Regions from separate parts of the Sphingobium agri genome, predicted to be linked through region 2. Evidence: riboswitches for the same ligand, from Rfam matches in the RefSeq annotation. Region 2 holds a riboswitch; each other region holds the start of a gene.
The links. Region 2 has a riboswitch for cobalamin ahead of MU848_RS15025 (TonB-dependent receptor). Riboswitches for the same ligand answer to the same signal wherever they lie in the genome.
Positions count from the first base shown of each region.

Region 1 (7,354 bases), on a different contig from region 2:
TTGGGGCGGCGACAAGCCCTTCGAGGATGGTCGCTTCTCCACCCCCGATGGCAAGGCGCGGCTGGTACTCGCCAAGCAGATGGACCTTCAGGAGCCGCTCCAACAGTGGCCGATGACGCTCAACACCGGCCGTTATCGCGACCAGTGGCACACGATGACGCGCACCGGCCTGTCGGCGAAGCTCGCCCGTCATCGGGAGGAGCCGTTGGTCGAGATTCACCCGCAGGACGCCGGGGACCTCGATATCTGCGACGGTGATCTGGCGCGCGTCCAGACCGCGCAGGGCAACAGCATCTTCCGCGTGGCATTCAGCGAGGGCCAGCGCAGGGGCGAGATTTTTACCCCCATCCACTGGACCGATCAAATCTCGACCGGCGGCCGCACCGGCCTGCTGCCCCGTCCGCTGGTCGATCCGCATTCGGGTCAGCCCGGCTTCAAGCTGACGCCCGCCAGCATCGAGAAGGTCGCCACCGAGTGGAAGGGCTTCCTGATCCTGCGCGGCGAGCAGCCCGCCAGGGTTCCCTGCCTGTGGGCGACAAAGGTCACCGTGCCGGGCGGCGCGCTTTACGAGGTCGCGGGCAATGGCGATCCCGCCCGGCTCGAAGCCTGCCTGCCCAAGGGCGACCGGGTCGAGGCCGTCGATATGTCGCGCGGCACCCGCCGCGTCGCGATTATCCGCGAAGGCAAGCTGGCAGGCGTCCTCTTCGTGACCCGCACCGGCCTGCTCCCCTCGCGCGACTGGCTCATCGGCCAGCTTGAAGCCGAAGAGGTGGGCGCATCCGTCCTCGCCGCGCGCGGCCCCGGCAGCCAGCCTGACAAAGGCCCGACCATCTGCGTCTGCTTCGACATCGGCCTCAACCAGATCGTTGCGGCGATTCGCGACCAGAGCCTGGTCGACGTGCCCGCCATCGGCAAGGCGATCGGCGCGGGCACCAATTGCGGGTCCTGCCGCCCCGCGCTTGCCAACATCCTCGCCCAAATCCCGCAGGAGACGCTCCATGCAGCCGAATGAACTTATCGCCCCCGGTGAAGTCTGGCTGGTCGGCGCAGGTCCCGGCGACCCGGACCTGCTGACCCGCAAGGCCGAAAAGCTGATGGCGGCGGCCGACATCGTCTTTTATGACGCACTGGTCGGGCCGGGCGTCCTCGACCTCATCCCGCAGGGCATCGAGCGTGTCAGCGTCGGCAAGCGCTCGGGCCGCCACAGCAAGGATCAGGAAAGCATCAACGACCTGCTCCTCGCCGCTGCCAAGGCGGGCAAGCGCGTCGTGCGCCTGAAAGGCGGCGACCCGTCGGTCTTTGGCCGCTCGGCCGAGGAGATGGATCATCTCGCCGCTGACGGCATCCGCACCCACATCTGCCCCGGCATCACCACTGCCAGCGCGGCGGCGGCAAGCGGCAACGCCTCGCTCACCCTGCGCGGCAAGGCGCGCGGCCTGACACTGGTGACCGCGCATCTGAAAGCCGGTGAGCCGCTCAAGCTCGACTGGGAAACGCTCGCCCGTCCCGGCGGCACGCTCGGCATCTATATGGGCCGTGCCGCTGCTGGCGAGATCAGCCGCCAGTTGATCGCCGCCGGACGCGATCCCGAGACGCCGGTGATGGTGGCGGTCAATGTCTCGCTGCCCACCGAACGCCTGATCCGGGGGAAGCTGTCGGCGCTTGCCTTTCTGGTGGCCACGATCAGCGACGAAGATCCGACCCTGCTTCTGATTGGTGAAGCGGTGGCGGGCACGACCATGCCAGTAGAGGCCGCCACGAGCGTCGCTCTTCAGCTTTGAAGACCGGCTCTCCGCGACCTTTGCCCTGAGCTTGCCGAACGCCCCCGAACTTAGTTGGAAGGAAGGGAGGGGGCTTCGGCAAGTTCAGCTCGGCGATAGGGTGCAACCCGCTCAGCACGATAAGCAACGTGCTCCTGCAAAGGCAGGAGCCCAGTCCCGCCCTCTGAATTGGGCTCCTGCCTTTGCAGGAGCACGGCGCAGCTAGCTTTTCGGCAATCCGGCAAGATCCTGCGGTCGATTAATATTCGGCAGGACGATATCCGCCCGCTCCACGATCCGCGCGCCGATCCGCTCCAGCCAGCCATATATCGACCGGCTATTCTCCTCAGCCAGATGCGCGTCCAGTTCATCCGCAAGCCCGGCAGGCCAGAACCCCGCCAATTGCTGCCCCTTCAACACCGCAGCGCCTTCTCCCGCCAGCGCCTCCACCAACGCCGCCGGATAGACCGGCATGTCACACCCGGTCGTCAGCACCGCGTCATAGCCTTCGTCCCGCGCATGATGCAGTGCCGCGTTCAGCCCGCCCAGCGGTCCCATATCAGGCCCGGGCCGGTCGGAGAGGCTGGTCATCCCCTCGACCGTCCGCCCGCAGACCACCACCGTCTCCACATGGGGCGCGATCGCCGCCACCGCATGGTCGATCAGCATGCGCCCATCCGCCATCAGCGCCAGCGCCTTGTCGCTCCCGAACCGACGGGATCGTCCCCCGGCAAGCACAGCGCCCAGTAATCGCATCGATCCACTCCTTGGCAGAACCCTCGCTTTCCCCTATGGCGCGCGGCGTGAGCGGGCAACCGTTCACGAAAGATCGCGCCGGAAAGGGAATGCGGTGGGGACGGTTCATCCGTCCAAGTCCGCAGCTGCCCCTGCAACTGTAAGCGGTGAGCGCGATGCACCCGGAAACCCGCATGCCTTCAAAAGGGGAAGGCGAGGGGGACCAGCCACTGGACACGCGTCCGGGAAGGCCCGTGCATCGCCGCGACGACCCGCGAGCCAGGAAACCTGCCGGCGCATGGTCGCTCTTGCCTGGGTCCAGGGATCGGCCCGGGCACGGTTTTCCGTCTGAGCGACGAAGCGGCGCAGGGCCGCATCGGTGCGCGTGACGGGATTGGCGTCTCCCTCCCTCGCGCACCGGCCGCTCGCGCGGAAGCCCTGGCCTCATGTCGCATGGCGCTCAGGGAAGACAGAATATGATCAGGACCGGAATCTCGCTGCTGGCGCTGCTTGCCGCCACCCCCGCGCTTGCAGAAGATGCAGACGAAATCGTCGTCACTGCGCTCGGCATCGAGCAGCCGACCGATGAAGTCGGGCAGGCCGTGACGGTGATCGATGAAAAGACGATCGAGACGCGCCAGAATGTCAGCATCGCGGACCTGCTGATCACCACGCCCGGCGTCCGTTTCAACCGCGCCGATGCCGTGGGCGGCGTCACCGGCATTTCGATCCGTGGCGCGGAAACGACGCAAACGCTGGTGCTGCTCGATGGCGTGAAGATCAATGATCCGAGCGTCATTGGCGATGCCTACGACTTCGGCAATCTGCTCACCGGCAACATCCGCCGCATCGAAATCCTGCGTGGCTCCAACTCGGTGGTGTACGGCAGCCAGGCGATCGGCGGCGTCGTCAACATCATGTCGGCCGAGCCAGGCGAAGGCTTTGGCGGCAGCGCATCGGTGGATTATGGCTATGCCGACACGCTGAATGCAAAGGCTGACATATCGGGCAGCACCGGCATCGCATCGGGCAGCGCGGGCGTAGCCTATTTCCGTACCGATGGCATCTCCGCGGCACAGGGCGGCACGGAGAAGGACGGTTATGAAAATATCGCGACCCACGCGAAGCTGAAGCTTGCCTTCACCGACAATCTCAGCCTCGACCTGCGTGGCTATTACATCCATGCGGACCTCGATACCGACATCTTCTTTGGCGCGCCGGCTGAATCAACGGATAGCAGCAAGCTTGACCAATATGTCGGCTATGCGGGGCTCAACCTTTCCTCTTTCGACGGTAAGTTGACGCAGCGTGCGGCGGTGACCTGGTTCCGCAATGACCGCGACTATTTCTTCGCGCCCAGTTCCGCGCCTGACTATGGCTATTCAGGCACCAACCTGCGATTTGAATATGAAGGCGTCTATCAGCCGGTGGATCAAGCCAAACTGGTCTTTGGCTACGAGCATGAGCGGCCCAAATATGACTCGTTCTTCTACGACTTCTTCACGGGCGATAAGGTCGTCAGCGGAGCAGAGGTAAACATCGACAGCGTCTATGCGCTTGCGGTCGTAAAGCCTTTTGTTGGCTTGTCGGTTACCGGCGGCGTACGCCATGACGATCACAGCCAATTCGGGGGCGCCACCACCTTTGGCGCCAACGCCAACTACACGCCCAATGAAGGCCGCACCAATATCCGCGCCAGCTATGGCGAAGGCTTTCGCGCACCTTCGCTGTACCAGATCTACGACGCCACCTATGGCAATCTCGACCTCAAGCCCGAAAGGTCGAAAAGCTATGACATCGGCTTTGATCAGAGCCTGGATGAGGGCCGCGCGATGATCTCTGTCACCGCGTTTCGCCGCGACACCCGCGACCAGATTTATTTCGACGGCTTCGCCCTGCCTTTCGGCCGCTATGTCAACCTCACCCGCACCCGTGCAAAGGGCGTGGAAGCAGCCTTGACGCTGAAGCCCGTCGATGCGCTGACGGTCGTAGCGGCCTACAGCTATATCGACGCTATCGACCGTTCCGAAGGCGGGCTCAACGAAGGCAGGCGCCTTCCCCGCCGCGCAAAGGATGCCGTCAGCGTCTCGGCGGACTATGATTGGTCGTTCGGCCTGTCGACTGGCGCAACGGTGACCATGGTCGGCGACAGCTTCAACGATGCCGCCAACACCCAGCGTCTCGACGGCTACGCCCGGCTGGACCTCCGCGCCTCGCTGCCGATCAACGAGCATCTGGAGATTTACGGGCGCATCGACAATGTCACGGACGAAGAATATGCGACCGTCTATGGCTACAGCACCTATGGCCGATCGGCCTATGGCGGCGTGCGTGTCCGCTTTTGACGGTAAAAGGTGACGGGGGTGGGCGGCCGCCCCGCTTCATCGCCGGGGCGCGGCCTTTGGCTGCGCCCTGTCTTTGCCCGCAGCATCCGCCTGGGCAATGATGCTGTGCGCGGCCTGCACATAGGCGGGGCCGCCGCAGACCGTCCAGGCTTGCGGCACACGGATGCGGGGAATGGATCGCAGCACGGGATGGTGCAGCATCTCCGTCCCCTGATCGACGATGTTTTCGCTGCCTTCTTCCACGATCAGATAGTCGGGCCTGGCTGCTATCATCTGTTCCAGCGGCACTTGCGCCAGCGCGGGCTTGCCGAGCTTTTCCGCCAGATTGACGAGGCCCGCGCGCCGGATCAGTTCATCGACCAGGGTGCCCGTGCCCGTCATATAGCCGCGCCGCTGATAATAGGCCGCGACCCCGCCGCCCTTGCGCCGGGGCAGGGCGGCAAGGTCGCGCTCCATGCCCCTGATCAACGCTTCGCCGCGCGCGCGCTGGCCGACCGCCGCCGCGACCTGACGGACCTGATCGCGGATGGCGGCGAAGCTGGTAGCGCTCGCGAGGCCCAGCTTGCGCCATCGCCCATCGGGTGCGCCGACCACGCCGCCCGCGCCATCGGGAAAGCCTATGACGAGGTCGGGCCGCAACGCCAGCACCTCTTCGGCCGGGCGCTTCAGCACCGGAAAGCGCCGCGCCTTCGCCACCGCTGCCGACAATTCGGGATCATGGCCATAAGGGCTCAATGCCGCGATCTGCGCCGGATCAGCGAGCGCCAGCACATATTGGTCGGCACAGGTGTTGAGCGACACGATTCGCCGCGGCGGGGCAGGGGCGGCGCTGGTGAGGCTAAGCGCACAAAGCGCCGCGATGATCTTTCCGCGCATCAATCCTGCCTCTGCAACGTGCCGTGCTCCTGCGAAGGCAGGAGCCCAGCTCAAGTGAACGAACTGGGCTCCTGCCTTCGCAGGAGCACTACGACCTGTATCAGCGGCCTTGGAGTGCGCAAGCCATGAGCGCGCGCCGCCATCCGCTTCTGCTCCCTGTCCTCATTGCGCTGACTCTCATCGCAGCGCTCGGCTCCCTCACGCTGGGCGCCGTCCCGCTCGCCCCCGCTCGCATCCTTGCTGTCCTGAGTGGCGGAGGCGATGAGGTCGCCCGCGCCATCCTGATCGATCTGCGCCTGCCGCGCATGCTGCTCGGGCTGATCGTCGGCGCGATGCTCGGTCTCGCCGGAGCGGCATTGCAGGGCTATCTGCGCAATCCGCTCGCCGAACCTTCCGTGCTCGGCGCATCCAATGCAGCCGCGCTCGGGGCGGTGGGCGCGCTCTATTTCGGGTTGGCACAGCTTCATCCAGTGATCCTGCCAATCCTTGCCATCACCACCAGCCTGATCGCGATCGGCGCTCTGTTCCTGCTGGCGGGACCATCGGAGAGTCCGCTGACGCTGATCCTCGCCGGCATTGCCGTGGCGACGCTGGCGGGGGCAGGGATCAGCCTGTCGCTCAACCTGTCGCCCAATCCCTTCGCCGCGATGGAGATCATGAGCTGGCTGATGGGCAGCCTTGAAAATCGCAGCTATGCGCATGTCTGGATCGCCTTGCCCTGCGTGCTTGTCGGAGCCGCGCTGCTGATCGCCGACGGGCGCAGCCTCGACGCGCTGACCTTGGGGGAGGAGGGCGCGCAGGCATTGGGCGTCGACCTCACCAAGGCGCGGCTGCGCATGATGCTGGGTGTCGCCATCGGCGTCGGCGGCGCGGTCGCGGTGTCTGGCGCGATCGGCTTTGTCGGGCTGATCGTGCCGCATCTCGTCAGGCCGCTGACCGATCGCTCGCCGTCAGCCATCCTGCTTCCGTCCTTGCTCGGCGGCGCGGCGTTATTGACGCTTGCGGACATCGGCGTGCGGCTCATTCCCACCAGCAGCGAATTGAAGCTGGGCGTTCTGACGGCGCTGTTGGGTGTGCCGGTCTTCCTCGTCCACCTGATGCGGGAGCGGCGGCTATGGTGACGATCCGCACGCAGGAGCTGTCGGTGCGCCTTGGCCGTCACGCTGCGGTTCGCGGCGTCACTACGGCGCTGGAGCCGGGGCAGCTGGTCGGCATCATCGGCCCCAATGGCGCGGGCAAATCGACGCTGATCCGAGCGATGCTCGGCCTTGCCCGCGTGGAGAGTGGAACGGTGTCGGTCAATGGAAAGCCGATCGCCAGTATCGGCCGCAAGGACATCGCGCGGCTGGTTGCCTATCTGCCGCAGGGGCAGACATTGCACTGGCCCTTGATGGTGGAGCGGCTGGTGGCGCTTGGGCGGATGCCGCATCTGGGCCCGCTGTCGCGGCTGTCGTCAGAGGATGAGGCGATGGTCGATGCCGCGCTCGCCCGCGCTGACGTGCTGCATCTGAAGGGACGAATCGCGACAGAATTGTCAGGCGGCGAACGGGCCCGTGTTCTCCTCGCCCGCGCATTGGCGGTGGGAGCGCCCTCGCTCATCGCTGATGAACCGCTTGCCGCGCTTGATCCGGGGCATCA
Region 1 covers NZ_JALKHS010000018.1:35,177-42,530, reverse strand. The annotation lists gene MU848_RS15785 (nitrate reductase) at 1-1,012, shown strand, start outside; gene cobA (uroporphyrinogen-III C-methyltransferase) at 999-1,781, shown strand; gene mobA (molybdenum cofactor guanylyltransferase) at 1,983-2,516, opposite strand; cobalamin riboswitch at 2,544-2,805, shown strand; gene MU848_RS15770 (TonB-dependent receptor plug domain-containing protein) at 2,972-4,840, shown strand; gene MU848_RS15765 (ABC transporter substrate-binding protein) at 4,877-5,716, opposite strand; gene MU848_RS15760 (FecCD family ABC transporter permease) at 5,842-6,837, shown strand; gene MU848_RS15755 (ABC transporter ATP-binding protein) at 6,831-7,354, shown strand, end outside.
Region 1: it holds a riboswitch for cobalamin, as region 2 does, so the genes downstream of both, MU848_RS15770 (TonB-dependent receptor plug domain-containing protein) here and MU848_RS15025 (TonB-dependent receptor) in region 2, are expected to answer to the same signal.

Region 2 (7,354 bases):
TTGGACTTTGGGTGCATCACATGTTTGCCGTCGGCCTGCCGAAGGTCGGTAACGCGCTGTACACGGCAGCGAGCATGGCGATCGCCTTGCCTGCCGGTATCCAGATATTCTGCTTCATCGCTACGATCGCACTTGGCAAGCCAAGTTACCGCACGCCATTGCTGTGGATCATCGCGTTCATCCTGACCTTCGTGGTCGGCGGGCTGTCCGGCATAATGACGGCGTCGGCGCCGCTCGACCTGCAGCTCACCGACACCTATTTCGTGGTCGCGCACCTTCACTATGTCCTTATCGGCGGAGCGATGTTCCCGCTATTTGGCGCCTTCACCTATTGGTATCCCAAGGCGACGGGCCGGTTGATGTCTGATGGGTGGGGCATCGTAAGTTGCGCGCTGATCGTTGGCGGCTTCAACATCGCCTTTTTTCCGATGCACATATTGGGCCTGATGGGCATGCCACGCCGCATCTATACCTATGGGCCGGAGATGGGGTGGGGTGATTTGAACCTGGTGGCGACCGGGGGAACCGTCATCGCCTCGGTGGGAGCTTCGATCTTCGTGGCGAACGCGTTGATCAGCTATTGGCGCGGGAAAAGATCAGGCGCGGACCCCTGGGGCGGGTCGACGCTGGAATGGGCAACCCGTTCGCCGCCGCCCAACTATGCCTTCGCCGATGTGCCGGTGGTGAAGAGCGCGGCGCCGATGTGGGACAATCCGCTTGAGCCCTTCCCGGTGAGGCGGGGTCTTTCCAGCCAGTGCCGGGAAGCGCTGGTCACGTCCCTGATGGACGCCCACCCCCAATATCGCCAGCCAAGTCCCGGGCCGTCCATCTGGCCGCTGGTTGCCGCGCTGGTGACATCGGCCTTGTTCGTGGGCAGCATCTACACGCCCTGGGCGCTGGTTTGGGGTGCTGTGCCGCTGGCGCTGGCGTTGACGGCCTGGTTCTGGCCCACGCGGCCACGGCGGAAGGATGCGCGGGCATGACCGATCGGCCGGTCTATGTGCAGGGGGACCTGTCGAGCTTGCCGGAGAGCAAGGATGGTCCGGCAAGCCTTGCCTGGTGGGGCAATGCCGGTTTCATGCTGATCGAAGGAACCGCCTTTCTGTTGGCGGGCGGGTCTTATCTCTACCTGATGGTGGCGGGTTCCGATTGGCCGCCGAAGGGGTTCGCGCCTCCGCAGCTGGTCTGGGGCATCGTCTTCACGATCGGGCTGTTGCTCAGTGAAATTCCGAACCGTTGGCTGATCAAGAAGGCCAGGGCGAGGGATGAGAAAGCTGTGCGTATCGGCATCATCATCATGACGCTGGCCGCGTTTCTCCTGTTCATACCGCGTGCGTTGGAGTTCACTGCGTTGGGGCTGCGCTGGGATGAGCATGCCTATGGGTCGGTGCTGTGGATGCTGATGATCCTGCACACGGTTCATCTGATCACCGACTGGGGAGACACGCTGGTGCTCGCGCTGTGGCTGCATACGCATGAGGTGGGCGACCGGCAGTTTGCTGATGTGGAGGACAATGCGAATTACTGGCGGTTCGTTGAGCTCAGCTGGCTGCCGCTTTATGCCTTGATCTACTGGGCGCCGAGGGTGGCATGAGCAGGAACGCGCGCTACGCCATCCTTTTCGCCGGACCTCCGCTGCTCTGGTTCGCGAGCCAGCAGGGGATCAGCTTTTTCCTGCATGCCTGGTGCCGAGCGGGCACATATTGGCCGGGCGCTGGGATTGCGCTGTTTTTGCTGATCGCTGGCGCTGCTTCCTGGGGGCTGGTGAGGCTGGCGCCGGGGAAATGGGGTGCGTTGTTGTGGGTCGGGATATTCTTTCTGGCGTTGATGTTCCAGGCTCTGGCTCTGCTGATCCTGGAGGGGTGCCGGGCATGAGGCGCGTTCCTGGCAGCTTGTGGCTTGTAGCGGTGTTGGCTGGCTTTGGCGCCGTGGGAGCGATTGGCAGCTTCGCCGTGCAACAGCGGCAGGAGATGAGCAGGCAGGAAGAGCATGCGCAGGCACTGACGGGCGGCATTGTCGAGCGGGGCGAGCGGGCGATAGTGGCGAGGCAATGTAGCGCCTGTCATGAGATACCCGGCATAGCGGCATCGCGTGGGGCGGTGGGCCCCTCCCTGGCTGGATTTGCCGCGCGCAAGACCGTGGCGGGGATGCTGCGGAACGATCCGGACGCGCTGGTGCGGTGGATTCGCTATCCGCAATCGGTGGTGCCCGGCAACGCCATGCCGAACATGGGCATAGGGGAGAAGGAAGCGCGCGACATCGCCGCTTATCTCTATACCCTTTCGCCCAGGGAAACATAGGCTGGCCCGTCATCCTGCTGTTCGGCAAGCATGTGCCAGGCGTAGAAGAGGGCGGCGGCGAGATAGAGCGTGCCGCCCGGAATCCACATGAGGATGCCTGCAAGCTGCTGGTCGTCGAGCGGGCTCAATCCCCATGGCTGGGTTGTCAGCCAGTGCGGGCGGTAGAGGGCGCTTCGGGCGAAGGCGAGTAACGCGCCGAGCAAGCTCATCTGCATCATGGTTGCGAACAGGGCGATGATCCGGCCGGGGAGTTCCGAGCGGGCGAGAGCGTGCCAGAAGCCGGTGGCGGTAAGAAGGATGCTGAGTTGCATCAGCCAGAAGGCGGCGGAATTGGACAGTGCCAGATCATATGCTGGCGGAGCGTGCCAGAACCAGAGGACCAGCGCCTGAAGAACCGTCCAGCTGGCGAGCGATCCGCGTTTAGGGAGCATGGCTGCCGCGCGGGCGAGCAGGGGGGCGGCTATCAGGATCAGGACGAGATGATGGACTGACCGGGCGGAAAAGAGAGCCGAGCCGATCGCGCAGAAGGGGGAAATATAGAGGATCGCCCAGATGCCGGTGAAGGCGATCGCGGGTTTTCGGGAAGGGGGAGGAAGGCGCAGGGAGAGGAAGAGTGCGGCGGCGATGGCCAGCAGCAATAGCGGGTCCCAGTTCCACCGGGTCCAGAACTCCGCGGGCAGGGGAGCGGTGCCGCAATAGGGGGTGGGATTTTCCAACCGGGACGATCCTCTGTTTCCGTCACCAAGTCGTGAGGGGGAGGATCGTTCCCATGAAGGAAGTGGTGAATTGAAAGGGTTTTGGAGATTTGGGGCCGAAAACTGACCTGGAGGTCAAAATTCAGGCGGCGCTGTTGGCTGCGTGGATGCCGAAGGCCATGCGGGCGGCGTTGAGGGTATATTCATATTCTTCGCTGCCGGGCACGAGATCATGCCAGTTCTTGTGCGATATTGCAGCGAAACTGTCCTGCCAGATCTTGCAGGCGACCAGTTGTATTTCGGTTTCCTTGGGCGCGCGCTGCGCTTCCAGGCAGTCGCGCAAGATGGCGTGAAAAACGGCGCCCCGCAAAGGTGGGTGGGTCATGGACATCCTCTCCTGGCAACTGATTCTTTGTCCAGATTGCCGTAAGGGAAAGTTGCACAGCGGCGAAAGCCCGTCAACCATAGCCCAAAATTTCCATGCTGAACTCCAAGACTTTTAACCTGTTTAAATAAAGAATCTCTGGCTTTTACTTTACGAACACTTCCGTCCCATAAGTAAGTCGTTGATCGCGAAGGCCGGTCTCCTGCCAACGACCAGCCTTCGCTTCCCATTGTCAGAAGAGGAACTTGATCCCGCCGCGCACCGTTCGCGGTTCGACGACGCGGCTCAGCCGTCCTTCGACCGGCTCCGCATCGGCGGCGGGGATGTAGGATTCGTAATAATAGGCGATGTCCTTGTCCCGGCTGCCCAGGATGTTGAGCAGTTCGGCATAGACTTGCACTCGCTTCCCCTTCCAGGCGGCGCGGGCATTGACGACAGTGCTGCCGGGATCGCGCACGCTATTGTCCTCGATCAGGGGAGAGGGTCCAAGATGGCGGACGCGGATGCTTGCTTCCCATGGGTCGAGGACGATGGCCGCCCCGGCGGACGCTGCGTTCCTGAAGGCGTTGGGGATATGATCGCCATTGGTGTAGCGGCTGTGGCTGGCGGTGTAATTGCCGTCGAAGGCAAGCCAGGTGAGTGGCCGCCAGAAGGCGACAAGCTCATAGCCATGGCGGCGGCTGGCTCCGCTGGGTTCGACCGCGTTGGAATCGCCGACGAAGCGCAACTCGCTTCCGACGTTCAGCCACCAATAGGTTGCGGTGAAGGTGAAGCCGGGAAGCTGAAGCCGGCCGCCCAGTTCCTTGCCGGTGCCGCGCACGAGCATGGGAACAGGCGTGTCCACATTGACCGCGCCGCGCGCATCGTTGGAATGGAAGCCCCGGCCCCAATTGGCATAGAGTTCGACCTGCGGGGTAATTGCCCATGCGGCCGACGCCTTGGGCGAGACGAGCGTGTCCGAGCCGCTGCCTTCACCCAACGCGGCGGCGACGGCGTCCCGGCTGCGGACATCATAATGATAATAGTCGCCACGCAGGCCGCCGGTGATGCGCAGGCCGGGAAGGGGCGTGACGGTCGCTTCGCCATAGAGCGCGGCCGAGCCTTGGTTGACGCGATAGCGGCCAAGCGAGGAGAGGAAAGCGCGCCCTGCGGTGCGGTTGACGCCGACATTGCCGATCGCGTCATAACGGTTTTCCGTGCCGAGCTTCAGTTGCAGCGCGGGGTCGACATCCCAGCGCTTTTCGCCCGTGAAACCGAGGACCCAGCGGCGGTCGAATTGCTGTATCTGCGCGCTGGTGCCGTCGGGATCGGTGTAGGTGGGGTTGGAGAACATCGTCCAGTCGTAGAATTGGGCGTACAGATTGGCGCGCCATGTCGGCTGAACGGTGGCGAGATTGCCGATAATGCGGGTGGTTTCACCGCGCGCGGACGGATCGGGCGAACAGAAGATATCGGGGCAGAGCGGCGTGCCTACGATGCGCTCGGGAATTTGCTCGGTCGGGCGCCATGTCGCGCGATAGGCGTGAAGCGTGGCGTCGATCTTCCCGGCCCCTGTGGGGAGCGTATATTTGGCGAAGCCCGCATAATGGCGCAGATGTTCAGGCTCCTGCCATGGCCCGTCATAGGCCTTGGCCTGCGCGACCAGGGTGAGATGGCCCGCACCCGCCTTTACGGTCCCGCCCGACGCCAGCCTGCGCCAGCCGAAGGAGCCGCCCTCCGCCGCGACCCATGGCCGGTCATAGCCGTCGATCGTGGTCATATAGGCCGCGCCCGCAAGCGCGAAGTCGCCGCCATCGGCGCGATAGGGACCTTTGCGAAAATCCTCACGCGCGATGATTTCCGGGATGAGCCCGTTGAGGTCGAGATAGCCCTGGCCGTGGCCATGGCTGCGGAAGTTCATCTGAACCCCGTCGATATAGGTGGTGAAGTCCGACCCATGGTCGAGGTTGAAACCGCGCAGGAAATATTGATTGGCCTTGCCGCTGCCCGAATGCTGGGCCGCGACCATGCCCGGCACGGCTTCGAGCAGTTCGGCGACGCGCAGCAGCGGGCGGACGAGAAGGTCAGCGCCGCCGACGCTGCCTTCGCTCGCCGCATGGGCGGTGCCGATCTTGTCCTCGCCCCGGCCGAAGACGATGATGGCGCTGGTGTCTTCGCCCGCGTCGGCCGCTTCGGCGGCAAAGGCTGGCAGGGGGAGGAGAGTGGCGGTCAGCGCCCAGGCGGCGCGGTGGAAATGATCGGGAAGTTTCACATCATGCACTCCGGGCGTCTGGCGACATCCGGCAAGAGACCTGTCGTCAGGCGACGACCGGCGCACGCCGACGGCCGGACGCCCCCAAGGCGGCCGCCAGCGTCACCGAAGCGGCCTCTTGCCGCTCGTTCGTCGCTCAGACGGAGTTCACCGTGCCGCGGCCATCCCCTGGACCAAGGCAAGAGCGACCAAACGCTGGCAGGTATCCTGGCTCGCGGGTCATCGCTTGATGCACGGCCTTCCCAGGCCTCGCAGGATTTAGCGTCCGGCCCAGTGACTTGCCCCAACCTGCCTGTGAGGTGGGGCGATGTGCATCGCGCTCGCCGCTTACAGTTGCAGGGACAGCCCTGGCTTGGGGAGGCGGATGCCTTCCTTACCATGTTCCCTTTTAAGCCTCTTTCGAGGCACCGGCGCGATCATGCCCGGGGGTTGCCCGGGTGAGGGGGCGATAGCGGAGGTGGGGGTGTGGGGCAAGGGGGGTGGGTGGGGATTGCTCCCTCTCCCCTTTAGGGGGGAGGGGTGGGGAGAGGGGGGCGGCGTTGGTTGCTTTACAGTCCCCTCTCCCGCCTTCGCTTCGCTCGGCACCTCGGCCAGAGTCACGTGCCTCTGGCCGACCCCTGAAGGGGAGAGGGGAATGGTGGTGCTGGGCCTTCGCGCCAATCAGTTCAGGGTCGTGCAGCGTTCTCGCTGGAGGCGGAGGGCCATGGCCTGGTAGCGGACGGCGCGTTCATTGTGGAGGGCGATGGTTGCCTGGTCGGCGCCGCGCAGGCGGGCTTCCCTGGCTTGCCGCGCTTCCTGGGCGGCGCAGGCGGAAAAATGTGACGCGTCATTGGGGCGCATGGCCCATATCCTCTCTCAAGTTTCTTATGGCTCGAACGATAACATCGGCCTGTTTCCCGCTGCCATTACGCAGGTTAACGCCGGAAAGCTTCTATTTTTTGACAGGAGCCTGGCGAATTTTCGCATAATGGAATTTTGGCTTTTCAGCGGGTTGAGCGGGAGCCCGCCTGGCTTTTTCTATCAACCGCCCCTGTTCCACGGCGCGTCGCGGAAGCTTTCGCGCAAGAATGCGATGAAGGTGTCCACGGCGGCAGGGCGGCCCGCCGCGCGGGGGTGGACGGCGTGGACGGCGAGGTCGGCGGGGCCTTCCCAAGGTTCAAGGACGCGGACGAGGCGTCCGTCCGCCATCAGATCGCCCACGTCCCAGAGCGAGCGCAGGGCGATGCCGACGCCGGTGAGGGCGAGTTCACGCACGATTTCGCTGCTGTTGGTGCGGACATGGCTTTGGCCGTCGATCAGCTTGCGCGCGCGCCCGTTGACCAATCGCCATGGCAATTGTCCTTCGGCCGCGAGCAGGCGGTGGCGCGAGAGGTCGGCTATCCTTTCCGGCGTGCCGTGGGCGGCGAGATAGGCGGGGTTCGCGCAGAGTATGCGGCGGTTGGCGGCGAGATGATGCCCCTCCAGATGGGCGGGAATGTCGCTGGTGATGCGGATCGCAAGGTCGATCCGTTCGGCGAGCAGGTCTTCATAGGCATCGGACAGGTTGAGTTGGAGGTCGATGCGCGGATGCTGTTCCAGGAAGCGGGCGACATGGGGGGCGACGTGGAGGCGGCCGAAGGAGGTGGGGGCGGAGATGCGCAGCGGGCCTGACGCGGTGCGGTGGCGATTGGTGACGCGCTCTTCCGCCTGGGCAATGGCGTCGAGGATGGCGACGAGATCGCGG
Region 2 covers NZ_JALKHS010000012.1:22,812-30,165, reverse strand. The annotation lists gene MU848_RS15055 (cbb3-type cytochrome c oxidase subunit I) at 1-983, shown strand, start outside; gene MU848_RS15050 (cytochrome c oxidase subunit 3) at 980-1,594, shown strand; gene MU848_RS15045 (hypothetical protein) at 1,591-1,875, shown strand; gene MU848_RS15040 (c-type cytochrome) at 1,872-2,300, shown strand; gene MU848_RS15035 (cytochrome c oxidase assembly protein) at 2,273-3,016, opposite strand; gene MU848_RS15030 (hypothetical protein) at 3,138-3,380, opposite strand; gene MU848_RS15025 (TonB-dependent receptor) at 3,613-5,571, opposite strand; cobalamin riboswitch at 5,812-6,058, opposite strand; gene MU848_RS15020 (hypothetical protein) at 6,292-6,471, opposite strand; gene MU848_RS15015 (LysR family transcriptional regulator) at 6,652-7,354, opposite strand, start outside.

Region 3 (7,354 bases), on a different contig from region 2:
GCGCGAGCGCCTGCGCGATGTCGTCACCGCCGGTACGCATGTTCGCCGTGCCCCACGCGGACAGGGCGATGGAGCGCGGATATTCGCCTTCGCGCTGGAGATAGTCCTGCACGACTAGCTCTGCCGATTTCTGGCCCAGGTTCCACGCCGCGACGGTCGGCACCGCGCGCGTATCGACCGAATAGAAATTCCGTCCGGTCGGCAATACATCGGGCCGTCCCCGTGTCGGTGCCCCGGAGGGACCGGGCGCCACGAACCTTCCGTCGAGCGCCTGAAGCAGTGCCGTCCTCTCCGCCTCTCCGCAAGCGTCGACGCGGGGCGCGAGGTCATTGCGGATCGTCTCCAGAACCTGCGCACTTGCAGGCCCGGGACCGGCTTCTCCCGTATCGAGTAGCTGCATGGCATAGAGCTCGAGTCGCTCGACCGTATCGCCGGTGCTGCGCCAGACGTCAGGTGTCGTATCCGCCAGAATCTGCGGTCTCGGCCCCGTCCACGGCATGCCCATGCCGCAGTCGATCGGATCGAACCCAAGCGCCAGATCATCCGCCAGCGCCCGCAGCAGCGATTGCTGCCCTCCGTCCAATCCCCTGGGGCAGCGAGCCAAGGCGATCAGCAAATCGCGGCGCAATGCCCGCTCGGGCGATAGGGTGAAGACATGCAGACCATCGCGGATCTGCATTTCTTTCAACTCACACAGATAATTGTCGATCGCCGCCAGCGCATCATCACCGCTGCCCTGAGCCCCTGCATCCTTGTCCAGCCCCTGCGCCGCAGCCAGCGCCAATATGTCCCGCCGCAGCGTCTCCAGCCGGCGCGGGTCCATACCAGCCGCCAGATAATATTCGTCGACCAGCGCCTCCAACTCCTTGAGCGGCCCATAGGTCTCTGCCCGTGTCAGTGGCGGCGTCAGATGGTCGATGATGCACGCGCCGATCCGGCGCTTCGCCTGCGTGCCTTCGCCCGGATCATTGACGATGAAGGGATAGATTTGCGGGATCGGTCCGGCGCAGATTTCGGGGAAGCAGTTTTCCGAAAGCGCAATCGCCTTGCCGGGCAGCCATTCCAGATTGCCATGCTTGCCCACATGCACCACCGCGTGGGCGCCAAATTCTTGAGCCAGCCAGATGTGGAAGGCGAGATAGGCATGCGGCGGCGGCAGCGCTGGATCATGATAGCTGCTCTTGGGATCGACATCATAGCCGCGTGAGGGTTGCACCGTGACCGCGACATGGCCGAAGCGATGCACCCGCAGGCGAAACGCGCCATCCTCGCAGAATGGATCATCCTCCGGCTCTCCCCATCGGTCCGTCACCAGCTGGCGAACGCTTCCAGGCAGGCCTGCGAACGCAGCACGATAATCCGCGAGGGGCAGCGCGCACGTTGTTTCGCTACCCGTCATCAGCTGCATCAGCGCCGCGCCCTCGGCGGGCGCACCGCTAATGGCATAGCCAGCCTCTCCCAGCGCCCGCAGGATCGCCGCTGCGCTTTCGGGGGTGTCGAGTCCGACGCCATTGCCGATCCGGCCGTCCCGGTTTGGGTAATTGGCGAGCACCAGCGCCACGCGCCGCTCACCCGAAGGAGTACGCCGCAACCTCGCCCAATTTCCAGCAAGTTGCGCGACGAAGCTCACTCTGTCCGCCAGCACCTGCGGCACGATTATGCTGCATTCGGTGCGCGCGTCGAACCGCGCCGCCGCCTTGAAAGCGACCGCCCGCGTAAAGATCCGCCCGTCCACCTCGGGCAAGGCGATATGCATCGCCAGATCGCGCGGCCCCAGGCCCCGCGCGCTGTCCTGCCATGTCGCCTGTTCGGCGCTGGCGAACATGGTCTGGAGGACAGGGCAGTCCGCCTGCTCCAATATCGACGGCGTGCGCGGCTCGCCCGGCGCGGATGCAGCAAAGGCGGTCGCGTTCAGGATGACATCAGGACCCACCGACGATATCACCCCTTCCAAGAAATCCCGCGCAAAGGGTTCGCGCAGCGCGCGCACATGCACTGCCAGCACATTCAGCCCCGCTGCCTGCAGTCCGGCGATCATCGCGTCCACCGCCTCCAGCGTCCCGGCGATCAGCAGCGCACGGTAGAATAGGAACAGCACTACAGGCTGCCCATCCGTCCAGCCCGCCTTCACCTGATCCAGCACGGGACGCTCGACACCCGGCAAATACAGCCCCGCGTCGGCGACCGGCACCGGCGGGTCGGCATAGCCCGCATCCAGTCCCGCGATCCCCGCAGCCGTCTTCAGAAAGGCGATCGCATTGGCGATGCCTCCCTGTCGCAAATAATCCCGCAGCAGATCGCATGTTTCGGGCGGCAGGGTGGAGGCGAGGCGCAGTTCCGGATCATCCTCCCGCCCATCGGCGATCGCGGCGAACGCTATGCCCTTTTCGCGCGCGACATTGGCAATTTCCTCAATGCCATAGGGCCAGTAGCTCTTGCCCCCCAGCAACACGACGCAGATAAAATTCGCGTGGGAAATCACCTTTTCGACATAGAGATCGACCGAATAGGGATGCTTCAATTGCAGAAGGTTGGCGAGCCGGATGGAAGGCGCGCCATCGCCCAGCATCGCCGCCGCGCTCGCAAAGCAGGCAAGGTCGCTGTCCGCCACGGTCAGCAGTACGATGTCGCCCGGCGACTGGCCAAGATCGATGGCTTCATCCCCGTTCGAAACGGTGCCCGGCGTGGCGGTCAGCAAATGCATCAGGCGTCTGCCAGCTGTCCTGACAGCGCATCTTCGATGGCGGCGCGATCCAATCCGGCCTGACCGATCACCACCAGCTGCGACGTGCGCACCTCGTCTGCCTGCCACTGCCGGTCGAAATGATGCTGGATGCGGGGTCCCACCGCCTGAATGACCAGCCGTGCGGGGCGCCCGGCGATGGCGATAAAGCCCTTCACGCGCAGAATGTCATGGTCGGTGATGAGCTTCTCCAAAGCCGCCAGCAGCGGCGCGGGATTGCCGATTTCCTCCAGTTGCAGGACGAAGCTGTCGAAATCCTCATGATCATGATCCTCCTCATCATCATGATGGGACGGGCGCGCATCAATCTGGTCCTCGACGCCCGCACCAAGGCCGAGCAGGACGGCGGGGTCGATCTCGCCGCGCGCGGTGCGCAGGAGGCGGACGCCCGGCCGCACTTCCCCGCCCAGCTGCTGCTCCAGTTCCGCCAGCTTTTCAGGCGCGACAAGGTCGGTCTTGTTCAGCAGCACCAGGTCGGCGCAGGCCAGCTGGTCTTCGAACAGCTCCTCGATGGGGCTGTCATGGTCCAGCGTCGGGTCGGCCGCCCGCGCCGCAGCGAGCGCGGCTTCATCATGGGCAAAGCGCCCGGCTGCCAGCGCATCCGCATCGATGAGCGCAATGACGCCGTCCACGGTCGCCCGCGTCCGGATATCGGGCCACTGAAACGCTTTCACCAGTGGCTTGGGCAGTGCGAGCCCTGAGGTTTCGATGATGATGTGATCGGGCGGCACGTCCCGGTCCAGCAGCCGCTGCATGGTGGGCAGGAAATCGTCCGCCACGGTGCAACAGATGCAGCCATTGGCAAGCTCGATGATATCCTCGTCCGGACAGGCTTCGTCGCCGCAGCCCTTCACCAGCGAACCGTCTACGCCGACATCGCCAAATTCGTTGATGATGAGGGCGAGCCGACGCCCGCCCGCATTTTCGATCAGGTGGCGGATCAGCGTCGTCTTTCCGGCACCCAGAAAGCCCGTGATGACCGTGGCGGAAACCTTGCTCATAATGTCTGTCCTTTGTTGGGGATGAGCACGTCGATCTCGTCGAAGCGCTTCCAGCGGTAGATGATCCAGCTCACCAGCCAGCAGGCGGCGAACAGGCCGATGATGAAAAAGCCGAGGCTGTTGAAATGCTCGCCCAGACGGGCGGTGATCGACCAGATGCCGCCGGTCAGGCCCAGCTTGTCGCCCAGCAGCGCCGCCGCTTCGATCCCGCCGATGACGATGGCGACCAGCGCCGACACCAGCGTGATGGTGATGTTATAGTAAAGCTTGCGGATCGGCTTCACGAATGCCCAATGATAAGCGCCCATCATCAGCGCGCCGTCCGCCGTGTCGATGAGCGCCATGCCCGCCGCGAACAGCAAGGGGAAGATCAGTACCGTTGCGATCGAAAGACCGCTCGCCGCCTGACCCGCCGACAGGCCGAGGATGGCCACCTCCGTCGCCGTGTCGAACCCCAGACCAAAGAGAAATCCGAGCGGCGCCATGTGCCAGCTACGCGTGACGAGGCGGAACAGCGGCCGGAACAGGCGCGACAACATGCCCCGATTGCCCAGCAGAATGTCCATGTCCTCATCGACATAGCTTCCACCGTTGCGAACATGATTGAACGTCTTCAGAACAGACCGCAGGATGATGAGGTTCATCGCCGCGATAGCGAAGAGGAAGCTTGCTGAGATGATCGTGGCGATCGTGCCGCCGATCTCCCCCGCCGCCTCGACGCGGCTGAGGGCACTGGCGGCAAAGGCGATGAGGACCGCCGCGATCAGCACGATCGCGCTATGCCCGATGGCGAACCACAGGCCCACGGTCAGCGGCTGCTGCCCGTCCTGCATCAGTTTGCGCGTCACATTGTCGATCGCGGCGATATGGTCGGCGTCCACCGCATGTCGCAGGCCCAGGCTCCAGGCGAGCAGGGCGGTGCCCAGCATCATCGTATCGCCCGAGAAGATCATCAGGGCGCATATCCAAAGGCCGATATTGGCGGCGATCAGCAGCGCGAACATCCATGTCGCGCGGCGGCGCAGCGCCGGAACTTGCATAACCATCGGACGGCTTGGCTCCCGTCTGCGTCAGCGAGACTGGACGGGACCTCCGCTATGCGGCCAGCACGACGCGCCGGACGGACGCATCTTAGCGCCCGGCACGCATGCCGGTGCGGTCCCGCCGCACGCGTCGCTCAGACGGAATACCGTGCCCCGGCCATCCCCTGGGCCAAAGCAAGAGCGACCAGACGCCGGCAGGTCTCCTGGCTTGCGGGTCATCGCTCGACACATGGCCTTCCCAGGCCTCGCATGATTTAGCGTCCGGCCCAGTGGCTGACCCTCCGGCGGTAACGGAAAGTCGCTATGCGTCTCGCTCACCGCTTACAGTTGCAGGGACAGCCGCGGATTTGGGCGCCTGACCGGCAGCCCGCACCGCATTCCCTTTGAAGCCCGTTCGGGCACCGGCGCGATCGGGGCTGTGCATAGATGGCTTGACCGGCAAAGGAAAGCGGCAGTTGCATGGTTGCGTGATATTGCAGGGCGCATCCCGCCCGCCTAGACCGGCGCTATGCCGTCTCCTTTCTCCTTCACCCGCATTAGCCCAGAGGGCGACGCATCGCCCGTGGAGCGCGATCTGGCGGAAGAGATGCCAGTCGCGATAGAGTTCAACGGCGTCGGCTATGCGGTGCTGATGGCGACGCCAGGGGACGTGGCCGAACTGGTTCAGGGCTTCGCGCTTGCCGAGCGGCTGGTCCTGCCATCGGACGCGCCGCTCGACGTTGACGTCCATGTAACGGAGCAGGGCCTCGTCGCCCGCGCTACGCTTCCGCCGGAGCGGGTGGAGGGACTGCTCGGCCGCGTCCGTCACCGCGTCTCCGATTCCTCCTGCGGCTTATGCGGCGTCGAAAATCTGGAGCAGGCGCTGCGGCCCCTGCCCGCCGTGACAGCCCGCTCGGCCGCAGGCCGGGCGGCTATCTTCCGGGCGTTGGGCGATCTTGCCGCGCATCAACCGCTCAATCGGCAAACCGGTGCTGTCCATGCCGCTGCTCTGGCGGGGGCAGATGGCGCAATCCGCCTCGCCTATGAGGATGTGGGCCGCCACAACGCGTTCGACAAGCTGATCGGGGCGATGCGGCGGCGGCAATTGTCATGGGATGGCGGCTTTGCGCTACTGTCCTCGCGTTGTTCCTATGAGCTGGTGGAGAAGGCCGCGCTCGCCGACTGCCCGCTGCTTGTCACCATATCCGCCCCCACCCGCCTCGCTGCCGAACGCGCCGCCAGCGCCGGGTTGCCGATCATCGTGCTGGCCCGGGCAGACGCCGTGCTGGCGGCGGGCAGGCCGCCCGGCTGACGAGGCGCCGCTTCATCTACCGCTTGCGGGCTTGGTCCTGCCTCATTATCAGCAGCGCCGCGACAGGTTCCCCGCTTGGGGATCAAAAGGGAAGTCGGGTGCAATGCCCGCGCTGCCCCTGCAACTGTAAGCGGTGAGTGGACCGGCCACGCAGCCATTGGGGGAGTATCTCCCGAGAAGGCGGCCGATGCGCATCGACCCGTGAGCCAGGAGACCTGCCTGCCGCAGTCGTTCTTCGACCGGACAGGGTGTACCGGACGAACGGGGTTCCCCGCGCGGACGACAGCCATCGCCTTGCCCGCCACTGGCCGGGCAGGGCCGTTGCGGTTCGATTTTGCAGGGAGGGCCATGATGCCCGTCTTTCATGTTCAGATGATTATAAAAGCGTGCCGCTGATGCTGCGTGCCGTCGAAAACAGCGCGTCGGTGGTCGTCTGTTCGGCCTGCCGCCTGTCCGCAGACCAACGGGAAGACAGCGAAGGGCGCCGCGGCGGTGCGCTGCTGGTCGATGCCATGCGTGGCCTTCAGGCGCAGGAGCCTGCCTATGAAGCGATCGCCGTGCAGGACATGCCCTGCCTCTTCGCCTGCCAGCGGCATTGCACCGTCCATGTGCGCGGCCCTGGCAAGGTCGGTTATGTGCTGGGCGACTTCACCCCGGACGCGGATGCCGCGCGCGCCATCCTCGACTATGCCCTGCGCCATGCCGCCAGCGAAGAGGGCGTCGTGCGCTACGCCGAATGGCCGCAGGGGGTTAAGGGGCACTTCATCGTCCGGACGCCGCCCGAGGGCTTTGTCTGCACATGATCCGCTTTGAAGACCGCGACGGTTTTCAGGCCGCGCTCGCAACACTTCCTGGGAACGACGCGACGGCGATCGACGCTGCGGCGGCGCGGCAGGCTTCTTTGACGAAGCCCGCCGGATCACTAGGCCGCCTGGAGGAAATTGCCCTCTTCATGGCGGGCTGGCAGAGCCGCGAGTATCCGCGCGCCGACCGTATCCGCGCCGCCATCTTCGCTGGCAATCACGGCGTTTCCGCACGGGGCGTCAGCGCCTTTCCAGCGTCCGTCACTGCGCAGATGGTCGCTAACTTCCAATCTGGCGGCGCGGCGATCAATGCGCTTGCGGGCGCTTGCGGAGCCGATCTGGTGATCGTCCCGCTTTCCCTTGAACAGCCCACCGCCGACATATGCGAGGCCCCGGCCATGACGGAGGCCGAGTGCCTCGAATCCCTGAACGCAGGCGCTGCCGTGGTCCCTGAAGATTGCGACCTGCTCTTC
Region 3 covers NZ_JALKHS010000001.1:4,698-12,051, reverse strand. The annotation lists gene cobN (cobaltochelatase subunit CobN) at 1-2,704, opposite strand, end outside; gene cobW (cobalamin biosynthesis protein CobW) at 2,704-3,744, opposite strand; gene MU848_RS00050 (HoxN/HupN/NixA family nickel/cobalt transporter) at 3,741-4,790, opposite strand; cobalamin riboswitch at 4,964-5,208, opposite strand; gene MU848_RS00045 (formate dehydrogenase accessory sulfurtransferase FdhD) at 5,296-6,078, shown strand; cobalamin riboswitch at 6,126-6,315, shown strand; gene MU848_RS00040 (DUF1636 domain-containing protein) at 6,474-6,881, shown strand; gene cobT (nicotinate-nucleotide--dimethylbenzimidazole phosphoribosyltransferase) at 6,878-7,354, shown strand, end outside.
Region 3: it holds a riboswitch for cobalamin, as region 2 does, so the genes downstream of both, MU848_RS00050 (HoxN/HupN/NixA family nickel/cobalt transporter) here and MU848_RS15025 (TonB-dependent receptor) in region 2, are expected to answer to the same signal.